One region of the Streptomyces sp. NPDC059443 genome, then DNA from elsewhere that is predicted to be linked to it. Evidence: riboswitches for the same ligand, from Rfam matches in the RefSeq annotation. Region 1 holds a riboswitch; each other region holds the start of a gene.
What was found. Region 1 has a riboswitch for cyclic di-AMP ahead of ACFXDJ_RS13775 (M23 family metallopeptidase). Riboswitches for the same ligand answer to the same signal wherever they lie in the genome.
Positions count from the first base shown of each region.

Region 2: it holds a riboswitch for cyclic di-AMP, as region 1 does, so the genes downstream of both, ACFXDJ_RS27540 (transglycosylase family protein) here and ACFXDJ_RS13775 (M23 family metallopeptidase) in region 1, are expected to answer to the same signal.
Region 3: it holds a riboswitch for cyclic di-AMP, as region 1 does, so the genes downstream of both, ACFXDJ_RS02690 (LysM peptidoglycan-binding domain-containing M23 family metallopeptidase) here and ACFXDJ_RS13775 (M23 family metallopeptidase) in region 1, are expected to answer to the same signal.

Region 1 is NZ_JBHYVM010000011.1:145,018-149,020, reverse strand. Features, by position in the region: gene ACFXDJ_RS13780 (GntR family transcriptional regulator) at 188-853, opposite strand; gene ACFXDJ_RS13775 (M23 family metallopeptidase) at 1,044-1,835, opposite strand; cyclic di-AMP (ydaO/yuaA leader) riboswitch at 1,848-2,007, opposite strand; gene ACFXDJ_RS13770 (M16 family metallopeptidase) at 2,214-3,581, opposite strand; gene ACFXDJ_RS13765 (M16 family metallopeptidase) at 3,614-4,003, opposite strand, start outside.
Region 2 is NZ_JBHYVM010000033.1:26,053-30,055, reverse strand. Features, by position in the region: gene ACFXDJ_RS27550 (recombinase family protein) at 1-65, shown strand, start outside; gene ACFXDJ_RS27545 (transglycosylase family protein) at 169-1,284, shown strand; cyclic di-AMP (ydaO/yuaA leader) riboswitch at 1,561-1,732, shown strand; gene ACFXDJ_RS27540 (transglycosylase family protein) at 1,735-2,433, shown strand; gene eno (phosphopyruvate hydratase) at 2,730-4,003, shown strand, end outside.
Region 3 is NZ_JBHYVM010000002.1:220,632-224,634, forward strand. Features, by position in the region: gene ACFXDJ_RS02685 (SGNH/GDSL hydrolase family protein) at 1-215, opposite strand, end outside; gene ACFXDJ_RS02690 (LysM peptidoglycan-binding domain-containing M23 family metallopeptidase) at 372-1,388, opposite strand; cyclic di-AMP (ydaO/yuaA leader) riboswitch at 1,393-1,586, opposite strand; gene ACFXDJ_RS02695 (tyrosine-protein phosphatase) at 1,900-2,706, shown strand; gene ACFXDJ_RS02700 (aspartate aminotransferase family protein) at 2,784-4,003, opposite strand, start outside.

The sequences.
Region 1 (4,003 bases):
CAACGGCTTCGCTGCGTTTCAGCCGCACCGGGCGCGCGAATCGGGCGCGCGCGGCTGGTTAATCAGCCCGGCGGCAGGCTTGGCCGGAAATGCGCGCGGCGCACCCGGACACGAATTTCCGCGAATTGCACGGGCCGTGATATCCCCCGATGCCCCGCGGATATCCGACCTTTGTATACGGCGTTTGTTAATGCCGGCCGCTCGCCATGTTTACGGCAGGTTGCAAAGTCCTCACCCTGATCCGGTACGCTCCCGCCGCGCGGTCGACGTGGGCCGCGGTCAGCGTCCGGGCCCGCTCGGCGTCGCCCCGGGCCACCGCGTCCACGATCGCGCCGTGCTCCGCCCAGGACTCCACCGGCCGCGCCGGGGACTCCACCACGTACATCCAGGCCAGCTTGTGGCGCATCTGGGTGAGCAGCGTGATCAGGCCCGGACTGCCCGACGCCTGGGCGAGCGTCTCGTGGAACCAGCCGCCCAGGGAGCGCAGGTCCTCCCCCTGCCCCCTCCTGGCCCTCTCCTGGCCCAGCCTGACCAGCCCCCGCAGCACCTTGAGGTGGGCCTCGCCGCGGCGCCGGGCGGCCCGGGCGGCCGCCAGGGGCTCCAGCAGCATCCGCAGTTCCAGGAGGTCGGCCGCCTCCTGCTCGGTCGGCTCGGCCACGCAGGCGCCCGCGTGCCGGCGGGTGGTCACGAACCCCTCGGACTCCAGCGTGCGCAGTGCCTCGCGCACCGGGACGCGCGAGACTCCGTACCGGCGGGCCAGCACCTCCTCGGTCAGCCGGCCACCGGGTTCGAACACCCCGGAGACGATGTCGTCGCGGATTGCTGTGCATACCGTGTGCGCGGGAATACGCAAGACCGGACCTCCGCCTTTTTCGTATGGCTGTACGCACTGCGACTCTATTGCAACACACGATAATTTCCGAGGACGGCCGGAAATACGAAACATTCACACAACGCGAAGGCCCCGGCTCGGAGAGAGCCGGGGCCTTCGGGAAGACACGCGTGCGGCGGAGCGTCGTGCAGCCTGCGTCGTGCGGCCTGCGTCAGACGTTGACGCCGTGGGAGCGCAGGTACGCGACCGGGTCGATGTCCGTGCCGTACGCCTCGCCGGAACGGGCCTCGAAGTGCAGGTGCGGGCCGCTGGAGTTGCCGGTGGAGCCCGACAGGCCGATCTGCTGGCCCGGGGTCACCTGCTGGCCGACGGAGACGCTCAGCGAGGTCATGTGGCCGTACTGGGTGTAGGTGCCGTCGGCGTGCTTGATGACGACGTTGTTGCCGTACGCGCCGCCCCAGCCCGCCTCGACCACGGTGCCCATGCCGACCGCGTGCACCTCGGTGCCGGAGGCGGCGTGGAAGTCGATGCCGGTGTGGCTGCCGGAGGACCACATGCCGCCGCCCGCGTGGTACTGGGTGCTGACGTAGGAGTCCGTGATCGGGGCCACGAAGGTGTTGAGGCGCTTGCGCTCCTCTTCGCGGGCCGCGCGCTCGGCGGCGTCACGCTCTTCCTTGGCGCGGGCTTCGGCCTTCGCCTTGGCCTCGGCAGCCCGCTGCTTCGCGTCGGCCTCGGCCTGCGCCTTGGCGGCGGCGGCCTCGGCGGCCCGCTGCTGGGAGTGGGCCTGCGCCTGGATCTCGCCGGCGAGTTCGTCGGCCACCACGATGGTGTTCAGGCCGGTGTCCTCGACGGTGGGGGCCTTGTCCGCGGCGAACGCCGGGCCGGCCAGGGAGCCGACGACACCGGTGGTGACGACGGCGGCTATACCGGCGTAGCCGGCGGTCTTGCGGCTCAAACGACTGGAACCACGGTGCTTACCGGCGGCACGACTGCCAAAGGCCATGAAGGGGCTGATCCTTTCCTTCCCTCTCGCCTACCGGGTTAGCTGACGGGTTCGGAGCAGGAAGGTCTCCTACGGGCCCCCTCTCGCGAGGCGGTCCGATTCACCCCAGGGACACATGTGGGTCCCCGGCTCCCCAGGCTCGCGCCTGACGGGGACTCGGCGATCGCTGTCCGGTGCCGCGGACGCGGCGGTTACAACTGACGGACAGCACGGCCGACGCTAGGCGGATCATCAGTCAATCGCCAAACAGACACGCCCTTTTGTTGCGTACGCCACACCACATTCGAGCAACCACGCGACCAAACGGACAAAAGGGGCCCCTGCGGACAAGCCGCCAGAGCCCCTCCTGTGACCGCCGAACGGACGGTTTCCGTCCGGTCAGTTGGTGACCACGGTGACCTCGCCGATCCCGAGGGCCCGTACCGGCTCCTCGATCTGCGAGGCGTCGCCCACCAGCACCGTGACCAGGCGGTCCACCGGGAAGGCGCTGACGACCGCCGAAGTGGCCTCCACCGTGCCCGTTTCGGCGAGCCGCGCGTACAACTGCGCCTGGTAGTCGTCCGGGAGCTCCTGCTCGACCTGGTCGGCGAGGGTGCCCGCGACCGAGGCGGCCGTCTCGAACTTCAGCGGGGCCACGCCCACCAAGTTCTGTACCGCCACGTCCCGTTCGGCGTCGGTCAGGCCGCCCTCGGCGAGGGTGCGCAGCACCTTCCAGAGGTCGTCCAGCGCCGGGCCGGTGTTCGGGGTGTCCACCGAGCCGCTGATGGCGAGCATCGAGGCGCCCTTGCCGTCGGCGGTGGAACGCAGCACCTGGCCGAAGGCGCGCACGCCGTACGTGTACCCCTTCTCCTCGCGCAGCACCTTGTCCAGGCGCGAGGTGAGGGTGCCGCCCAGGCAGTACGTGCCGAGCACCTGGGGCGCCCAGACCCGGTCGTGCCGGTCCGGCCCGATGCGGCCGATCAGCAACTGCGTCTGGACGGCGCCGGGCCGGTCCACGATGACCACGCGGCCGCGGTCGTCGGCGGTGATCGGTGCGACCGGGCGGGGCTCGGTGGTGTCACCGGTCCACGCGCCCAGGGTGTCGGCCAGGACGGCGTCCAGGTCGATGCCGGTCAGGTCGCCGACGATCACCGCGGTGGCGGTCGCGGGGCGTACGTGGGCCTCGTAGAAGGCCCGTACGGCCGCGGAGTCGATCCGCGCGACCGTGTCCTCGGTGCCCTGGCGCGGGCGGGACATCCGCAGGGACGCCGGGAACAGCTCCTTCGAGAGCTGCTTGGCGGCGCGGCGCTGCGGGTTGGCCAGCTCGTGCGGGATCTCGTCGAGCCGGTTGCGCACCAGGCGGTCGACCTCGGCGTCGGCGAAGGCCGGCGCGCGCAGCGCCTCGGCGACCAGCCCCAGCGCCTTGTGCAGGCGGGAGGCCGGAACCTCCAGGGAGACCCGCAGGCCCGGGTGGTCGGCGTGCGCGTCGAGGGTGGCTCCGCAGCGCTCCAGCTCGGCCGCGAACTCCTCGGCGGAACGCTTGTCGGTGCCCTCGGACAGGGCGCGGGACATGATGGTGGCCACGCCGTCCAGGCCCTCGGGCTCCGCGTCGAGCGGGGCGGCGAGGTTGATCTCGACGGCGATGACCTGCTGGCCCGGCCGGTGGCAGCGCAGCAGGGTCAGGCCGTTGGCCAGGACCCCGCGGTCGGGGGCCGGGAAGGCCCACGGCTGCGGCTCGCCGGCCCGGGGCCGCGGGTGGAAGGTCATCGTGACGGCTGCGGTGTCGGCTGCGGTGTCGCTCACTGCTCCGCCCCTTCGTTCTCGTTCTCGTCGCTGTTCTCGGCCGCATCGGCCGACTCGTCCGCCGCGATCGGCTCGTACACGAGCACCGCGCGGTTGTCCGGGCGCAGTCGGGCCGCGGCCACGGCCTGGACCTCCTCGGCGGTGATGTCGAGGACCCGCTGGACGGCGGTCAGCGCCAGCTGCGGGTCGCCGAACAGCACCGCGAAGCGGCACAGTTCGTCGGCGCGGCCGGACACCGTGCTCAGCCGGTCCAGCCACTCGCGCTCCAGCTGGGCCTGCGCGCGCTCCATCTCCTCAGCCGTCGGGCCCTCGGCGGCGAACCGCGCGAGCTCCTCGTCCACGGCCGCCTCGATGGCGGGCACCTCGACCCCGCTGGAGGTCTTGAC
Region 2 (4,003 bases), on a different contig from region 1:
CGATCCCGCCCCTGAGGGTGATGGCGCGCGCGGCGAAGTCCCGTTCCACCCCCCAAAACACCTGAAACCCGCCTGACCGGAAGTCAGTGGACGTCTGAACTTGTGACAGGCGTTCGAAGGCCGCTAGGTTCTGCCGTTACCCCGCCGTTATGCGAAAGGTGCAGCCTCATGCGTTCCGGGAACGGCCGCCACAGACGCCCCCGACAGGTGCCCGCACTTGTCGTCACCGCCGGAGTCACCGGCTCCGCCCTCGCCCTGCCGCTGCTCGCGGCCACCGGCGCGAGCGCGGCCGAGACCTCCACCTGGGACAAGGTCGCCGAGTGCGAGAGCGGCGGTACTTGGAGCGCGAACTTCGGCAGCGGCGCTTACGGCGGGCTGCAGTTCACCCAGGAGCAGTGGAAGAACGCCGGCGGGCTCGACTTCGCCGAGCGCCCCGACCTCGCCAGCCGGTCCCAGCAGATCGCGGTGGGCGAGCGGGTGCTGGCCTCCCAGGGGCCCCAGGCGTGGCCCCTGTGCGGGGCGCCGGCCGGACTCTCGCAGCAGGGGCCCGCCGCCGAGGTGGATCCGGGCCTGCCCGGGGGCGGCAGCGCGGCCTCGCACTCCGTCTCCCGTCCGGACGGCTCCGTTCCGTACCTCGGGACGCCCGCGCCCTCCACGGACTTCGGGGCGCCGACCGCGCCGGCCCCCAAGGCCCCGGCTCCCTCCCCTTCGGGCACGCCGGCCTTCCTGCTGCCCGACTACCCGCTGCCCGTCATGCCGATGCCGGACCTCCCGGCGACGCCTCCGGGGCTCCCGGGCGACCCGACGGCTCCCGCGCACCCGGCGGACCCCGCCGTCCCGACGGCGCCGTCCACGGACCCGGCCGCGCCCGTGACGCCCACGGATCCGACGCACCCCGCGCACCCGGCGCATCCGGCCGACCCCGCGCACCCGGCGGACCCCACGGCGCCGGCCGTTCCCGCAAACCCGGCGGCGCCCGTCACGCCCGTCACGCCCGCCGACCCGGCCGTCCCGGCGACCCCGGGGGCCACCACCGACCCGGCCGCCCCGGCGGGGGGTGCCGGTAAGCACCGCGGCCCGGCCGCGGTTGAGGCGCCCGTCACATCTGATGCCGCGTCGGAGCCCTCGTACACCGTGAAGGCGGGCGACAGCCTGGCCGCCATCGCGGACGCCAAGGGTGTGAAGGGCGGCTGGAACGCGCTCTACAAGGCCAACGAGCAGGTCATCGGCAAGGACGCCGATCTGATCACGCCTGGTCAGAACCTGGATCTAACCCACCAATAGGGACACTTGGGGCGCCCGGGAACCACCTGATTGTCCGTTTTCCGTAAGTGAGACATGTGTCTCTTCCGGTCAACTGGCGTGTCAGGTCCCGAGGGTTCCGCAAACCCCGCCCTCACCTGCGCAAACACCCCCGCGGAGAGCGCAAGTAGGCACCGTTTCCCCCCGATGTCGCTCGTTGAACATCGGGGGGAGACCTGTCTACCTTCTGAATCGCTCGCCACCGCGGGCTCCTTCGACCGCATCGCCGAATCCTGCCGGCGGACGGAGGGAACACTCGTCGCGCAAGCGCCGAAGGCAGGAGCGGGGGAACCAAGGTAGGCGCCGGAACCGGCCGTTGAGAGACGGTCACGGAACCGGCTAGGGGTTAAGACAGGCGCTAGGTCGCCTGGCCGGGCACTCACTCGCCCGAACCCGACAGCTCACCTCGAAGGCGTCGGTGAGGAGAACTCCATGCTGCTTTCTGCCAAGGGCAAGCACCGCCGCGGCTCCAAGGCCGTCCGGCTCGTCACGCTGGCCGGCGTCGCCGGTGTCGCCGTCGCGGCTCCGCTGATGGCCGCGGGCACCGCTTCCGCCGCGACCGGTGCCGAGTGGGACCGCGTCGCCTCCTGCGAGTCCGGTGGCAACTGGGCCATCAACACGGGCAACGGCTACTACGGCGGCCTGCAGTTCTCGTCCTCCACGTGGGCCGCGTACGGCGGCAAGGCGTACGCCGCGCAGGCCAACCAGGCCTCCAAGTCCCAGCAGATAGCCATCGCCGAGAAGGTCCTCAAGGGCCAGGGCAAGGGCGCCTGGCCGTCCTGTGGCGTGGGCCTGTCGAACGCCGGCTACACCGGTGGTGGCGAGACCGAGGCCGCCCCGAAGAAGACCGAGACGAAGAAGCAGGAGAAGAAGGCCGAGCCGAAGAAGGAGACCAAGCGCTCCGAGGCTCCGGCCAACCGCTCCGAGCGTCCGGCCGCCCCGTCCAAGCCGAAGACCGAGGCCCCGAAGACCGGCAACGGCTCCTACGAGGTCAAGTCCGGCGACACGCTGGGCACCATCGCCGAGGCGAACAACGTCTCCGGCGGCTGGGAGAAGCTCTTCGAGCTCAACAAGGACATCGTCTCGGACGCCGACCTGATCTTCCCGGGTCAGAAGCTGAAGCTCAGCTGAACCCTGCGGCAACAGTCGCAATAGCGTTCGCAACACGCAGGATTTCCACCGCCCGGCGCGTAACCCCCCACGCGCCGGGCGGTGGTGCGTGCCCGACGTTTTTCCTGATGGCGGGTCCGGCAGCCCCCTCCGGGCAAGAGCCCTATGTCCCGTAAGAGGGGCATTCAGGCCCTTTTTCGTCCCAGGACCCGGGCGGTCGGGTCGCCGAGTGCTCGGAGCCGGTTAGGCTCTAAGCGGCAAGGCCATCCCACGGCCTGACATGCCACCGCACACTCAGCGTCACATCCCAGAAGGAGATGCTCGTGCCGTCCATCGACGTCGTCGTAGCCCGGGAAATCCTGGACTCCCGAGGCAACCCCACGGTCGAGGTCGAGGTTGGCCTCGACGATGGCAGCACCGGCCGTGCTGCAGTTCCGTCCGGCGCCTCCACCGGAGCGTTCGAAGCCGTAGAGCTCCGTGACGGTGACCCCAACCGCTACATGGGCAAGGGTGTCGAGAAGGCCGTCCTCGCCGTCATCGAGCAGCTCGGCCCGGAGCTCGTCGGCTACGACGCCACCGAGCAGCGCCTGATCGACCAGGCGATGATCGACCTGGACGCCACCGAGAACAAGGGCTCCCTCGGCGCCAACGCCATCCTCGGCGTCTCCCTCGCCGTCGCGCACGCCGCGTCCGAGGCCTCCGACCTCCCGCTGTTCCGCTACCTCGGCGGTCCGAACGCGCACCTGCTGCCCGTTCCGATGATGAACATCCTCAACGGTGGGTCGCACGCCGACTCCAACGTCGACATCCAGGAGTTCATGATCGCCCCGATCGGCGCGGAGTCCTTCTCCGAGGCCCTTCGCTGGGGTGCCGAGGTCTACCACACCCTCAAGAAGGTCCTGCACACCAAGGGCCTCTCCACCGGTCTGGGCGACGAGGGCGGCTTCGCGCCGAACCTGGAGTCCAACCGCGCCGCGCTCGACCTCATCGTCGAGGCCATCAAGCAGGCCGGCTACGTCCCGGGCACCCAGATCGCGCTCGCGCTCGACGTCGCCGCGTCCGAGTTCTACAAGGACGGCAAGTACGAGTTCGAGGGCCAGTCCCGCTCGGCCGCCGAGATGACCGACTACTACGCCGAGCTCGTCGAGGCGTACCCGCTGGTCTCCATCGAGGACCCGCTGTTCGAGGACGACTGGTCGGGCTGGAAGACCCTCACCGACCGCCTGGGCTCCAAGGTCCAGATCGTCGGCGACGACCTCTTCGTCACCAACCCGGAGCGTCTCGCCCGCGGTATCGAAGAGGGCTCGGCCAACGCCCTGCTCGTCAAGGTGAACCAGATCGGTTCGCTGACCGAGACCCTGGACGCCGTCGAGATGGCCCAGCGCAACGGCTTCAAGTGCATGATGTCGCACCGCTCCGGCGAGACCGAGGACGTCACCATCGCCGACCTCGCGGTCGCCGTGAACTGCGGCCAGATCAAGACCGGCGCCCCGGCCCGCTCGGACCGCGTCGCCAAGTACAACCAGCTGCTGCGCATCGAGGAGATCCTCGACGACGCCGCGGTGTACGCGGGCCGCAGCGCCTTCCCGCG
Region 3 (4,003 bases), on a different contig from region 1:
TGGTCCAGGAGCCGGCCCCGGACGGCCAGGTTCGCGTACCGGAAGTCGTGCTCTTCGCGCTGATCGGCCAGGAGTACGGCCAGCCGGTCCGCCCAGCCGACGAACGTTTCCCCGGGTCCCGGGTCGCCGACGCCTTCGGTGAAGCTGTCCCCGATCGCCGCGTACGAGCCGATGGTCTTGAGTGTCGTCGTCACTGTCGTCGTCGTCGCTGCCACGGGACCACATCCTTCACCCCGGCGCCCGACCTACGCGACCGTAGCCAAGGGTTGACGGACCGTGATCTTTGCCACCCGCCGCACGAGGAATACCGCACGTGAGGCCGGGACCCCCTTCGGGTCCCGGCCTCAGACGGGTCGGACGGGTCGGACGGGTCAGATGCTGACGCCCTTCGACCGCAGGTAGGCCAGCGGGTCGATGTCCGAGCCGTACGAGGGCCCCGTGCGGATCTCGAAGTGGAGGTGCGGGCCGGTCACGTTGCCGGTGGCGCCGGAGAGGCCGATGCGCTGCCCGGCGGTGACGCTCTGGCCGACCGAGACGGACAGCTGGGAGAGGTGGCCGTACTGGCTGTACTTGCCGTCCGCGTGGCGGATGACCACCTCGTTGCCGTACGCGCCGCCCCAGCCGGCCGAAACGACCGTCCCCGCGCCGACGGCCTTGACGGTGGTGCCGGTGCTCGCGATGAAGTCGACACCCGTGTGGTAGCCGCTGGACCACATGGAACCGGCGGCCTTGTACGGGGTGGAGGTGCCGCCGCTGACCGGGGCGACGAACCCGGCGGAGGCCGGAGCCTCCTGCTGCTGCTTGACGGGGGCCGCCTTGGGGGCGGGGGCGGCCGGGGCCTCGGCCGTCGAAGCGCCCGAAGCGCCCGAAGAGTCCGAAGAGTCCGAGGAGTCGTCAGCGGAAGCCGAGGAGTCGTCCGACGAGGTGTCAGCCGCGGCGGAAGAAGGCTTCCCGGCCGGCGCCGGCGCCTGCTCGGCCGCCGGGGCCGCGCCGCCGGCGCCGGCGCCGAGGGTCAGCTTGAGGCCCGGGTGGATCAGCGACGGGTCGGAGCCCACGGCCTCGCGGTTGTCCGCGTAGAGCCGCTCCCAGCCACCGGTGAGGTGCTGCCGCGCGGCGATCTTGGAGAGGTAGTCCCCCGGCACCACCGTGTAGACGGTGGGGGCGGCCTGCGCCGCGGCCGGAGCGGCCTGGAGCGCGGCCGGCACCTGGGCGGCCCGCGCCGCCTGGACCGGCACGGTGGCAGGTGCGGCGGCCGGGGCGCCGGCCGCGTGGGCTCCGGCGGCCCCCAGCAGCGGGAGCGCGAGGGCCGCGCCGCCGGTGCCCGCAACGGCGAAACCTCGGGATATCGAGCGGGACTTCGGGCGGCGGTGCTTACCCGTTGCGGTCATGGCGAATTCCTCTCCGACGCCTGCGAGGTGAGCTGTCGGGTTCGGACGGGAGATGTCCGGCCATATCCGCGCCGGTGAACGGTGCGTGTACGGCTTCACCCCGAGCTGTCCCGTTGTAAAGATCCGGTGGGGATCGGGAACAGCGGCTTACCTGGTTCCCCCGCTCCTGCCACGCGCGTGAATAGTCGGGTGCGGTTGCCGGACGGCGGCAGGATTAGGCGGTCCATCCGGATCGATCGCGAACGTAATCGAGTCCGGCCGCACAGAACAAGTCACGAATTCACTGAAGGATTCTCAGGAATGACGGCCCGCCGGAATTCCGGTCACCCTGTGTCCATTCCCTGCCTTCAACAGCCGCCCCGACAAGGCAATTCGGCATTAACGATCAGGCACTCACGGTCACCGTATGATCTGGCTCACGGGGAGGTGTCCGATCTCGCCTCTCGCCATGGCAAGTTGTTCCCAAGTAGCGTAATTCGGACACTCTCGACGACGACACGGAGGAGCCCCTGTGACCCAGCGGATACCCCAGACCCCGCAGCCCGATCCGGAACGGACCGGAGTGCGCAACTTCCGTGACGTGGGCGGGATGCCGACCACGGACGGCCGGAAGGTCAAGCCGGGACGACTGTTCCGAAGCGGACATCTCGCACATGCCACCGAAACCGGCGCGGAATTCCTCGGCTCGCTCGGGCTGCACACCGTCTTCGACTTCCGCAACGCCGCCGACCAGGCGCTGGAAGGCCCGGACGTCGAGCTACCCGGCGTGCGGAACGTGAACATCCCGCTGTCGGACCCGGCCGACGGTCGTGAGTTCTGGAAGATGGTCCGCGACGGGGAAGCCGGCCAGCTCCACGAGGTCCTGGGTGACGGCAAGGCCGTCGAGCGGATGATGCGTTCCTATCGCGGGATCATCAAGACCCGCACCGCCGAGCACAGCAGGGTGGTGCACGCCCTCGCCGAGGACAGCGTCCCGGCCCTCCTGCACTGCGCGGCCGGCAAGGACCGGGCCGGCCTGTCGATCGCCGTCGTCCTGCTCGCGCTGGGCGTCGAGCGGGAGGCGATCGTCACGGACTACCTGGAGTCGAACGCCCCGCACAACCAGTACCGGGTCCGCCGGAGCACCGACGAGGCCCCGGTCCGCACCCCCGAGGTGCTCGAACTGCTCGCCCCGCTCTTCGACGCCCGCGCCCAGTACCTGACCGCGGCCTTCGAGACCGTCGAGGAGGAGTGGGGCGGGGTGGAGCGCTACCTCGCCGAGGGCCTCGGGCTCGCGCCCGAGACCCTCGACCGGCTCCGCGACCGGCTGCTGGACTGACGTCCCGCGAGGCAGGCCGTCGCCCCGGCGGCCGGTTCGGCGGCCCGGCGCTCGCCCCGGACCGCCGGTTCACCAGTTCACCGGTTCGCGACGGCCTGCTTCACCAGCGTCCTGCCGAAGTCCCACATCAGCGCGCCACCGCCGTGCGCCTCGTCCATGACCTCGCGGAAGGCCCCGACGAACCGGTCCACGTCCGCCTCGTCCACGATCAGCGGCGGAATGAGCTTGATCACTTCCAGGTGGTCCCCCGACACCTGCGTGAGGATCCGGTGCTTGCGCAGCAGCGGCACCACGACCATCTGCGCGAACAGCCCCTTGCGGGCCGCCTGCAGCATGGTCCACCGGCTCCGCAGCCCCAGCGAGGAGGGCCGGCCGAACTCGATGCCGATCATCAGCCCGCGCCCCCGTACCTCGTGGAGCAGCTCGTACTCGTCCACGAGCGCGGCGAGCCGGCCGCGCAGCAGGTCGCCCATCGCCCGGGCGTTGGCCACCACCCCCTCGTCGTCCATGACGGAGAGCACCGCGAGCCCGGCCGCCATCGCCTGCGCGTTGGAGCCGAAGCTCGCGGAGTGCACGAGGACCCGGTCCATGGAGGAGTAGACGCGTTGGAAGATCCAGTCCTTGCCCAGGGTCGCGCCGACCGGTACGTAGCCGCCGCTGAGCGCCTTCGCTACGCACACCAGGTCCGGTTCCACGCCGGGCTCGTGCTGATAGGCGTAGAACTCGCCGGTGCGTCCGAGGCCCGTCTGCACCTCGTCCGCGATCAGCAGGGCCTTGTGCCGGTGCAGCAGCTCCTGCGCGGCGAGCAGGAAACCGGGCGGGGCGGCGAGCACCCCCTTGCCCTGGATCGGCTCGACCACGAAGGCCGCCACGTCCCCCTTCCGCAGTTCCCGCTCCAGTGCGGCCAGGTCGCCGAGCGCGATCTTGGTGTCGGGCAGCAGCGGGGCGAAGCCCTCCCGGAAGCCGCCCTCGCCGTTCACCGAGAGCGAGCCGGCGGTGAGCCCGTGGAAGGCGTGGTCGCAGTAGAGGATCCTGGGCCGCCCGGTGGCGTACCGGGCGAACTTCAGGGCGGTCTCCACCGCCTCGGTGCCGCTGTTGCCGAAGAACACCCGGTCCAGGTGCGGGCTGTACGAGAGCAGCTTCTCCGCCAGCAGCCCGGGCAGCGGCTGGCAGTCGAAGCGGGTGAGGTCGGCGAGCTGGGCGTCCAGGACGTCGTGCAGGGCCTGTCTGACCACCGGGTGGTGGCGGCCCAGGCCCATCACCCCGAACCCGGCCAGCATGTCGAGGTAGTCGTTGC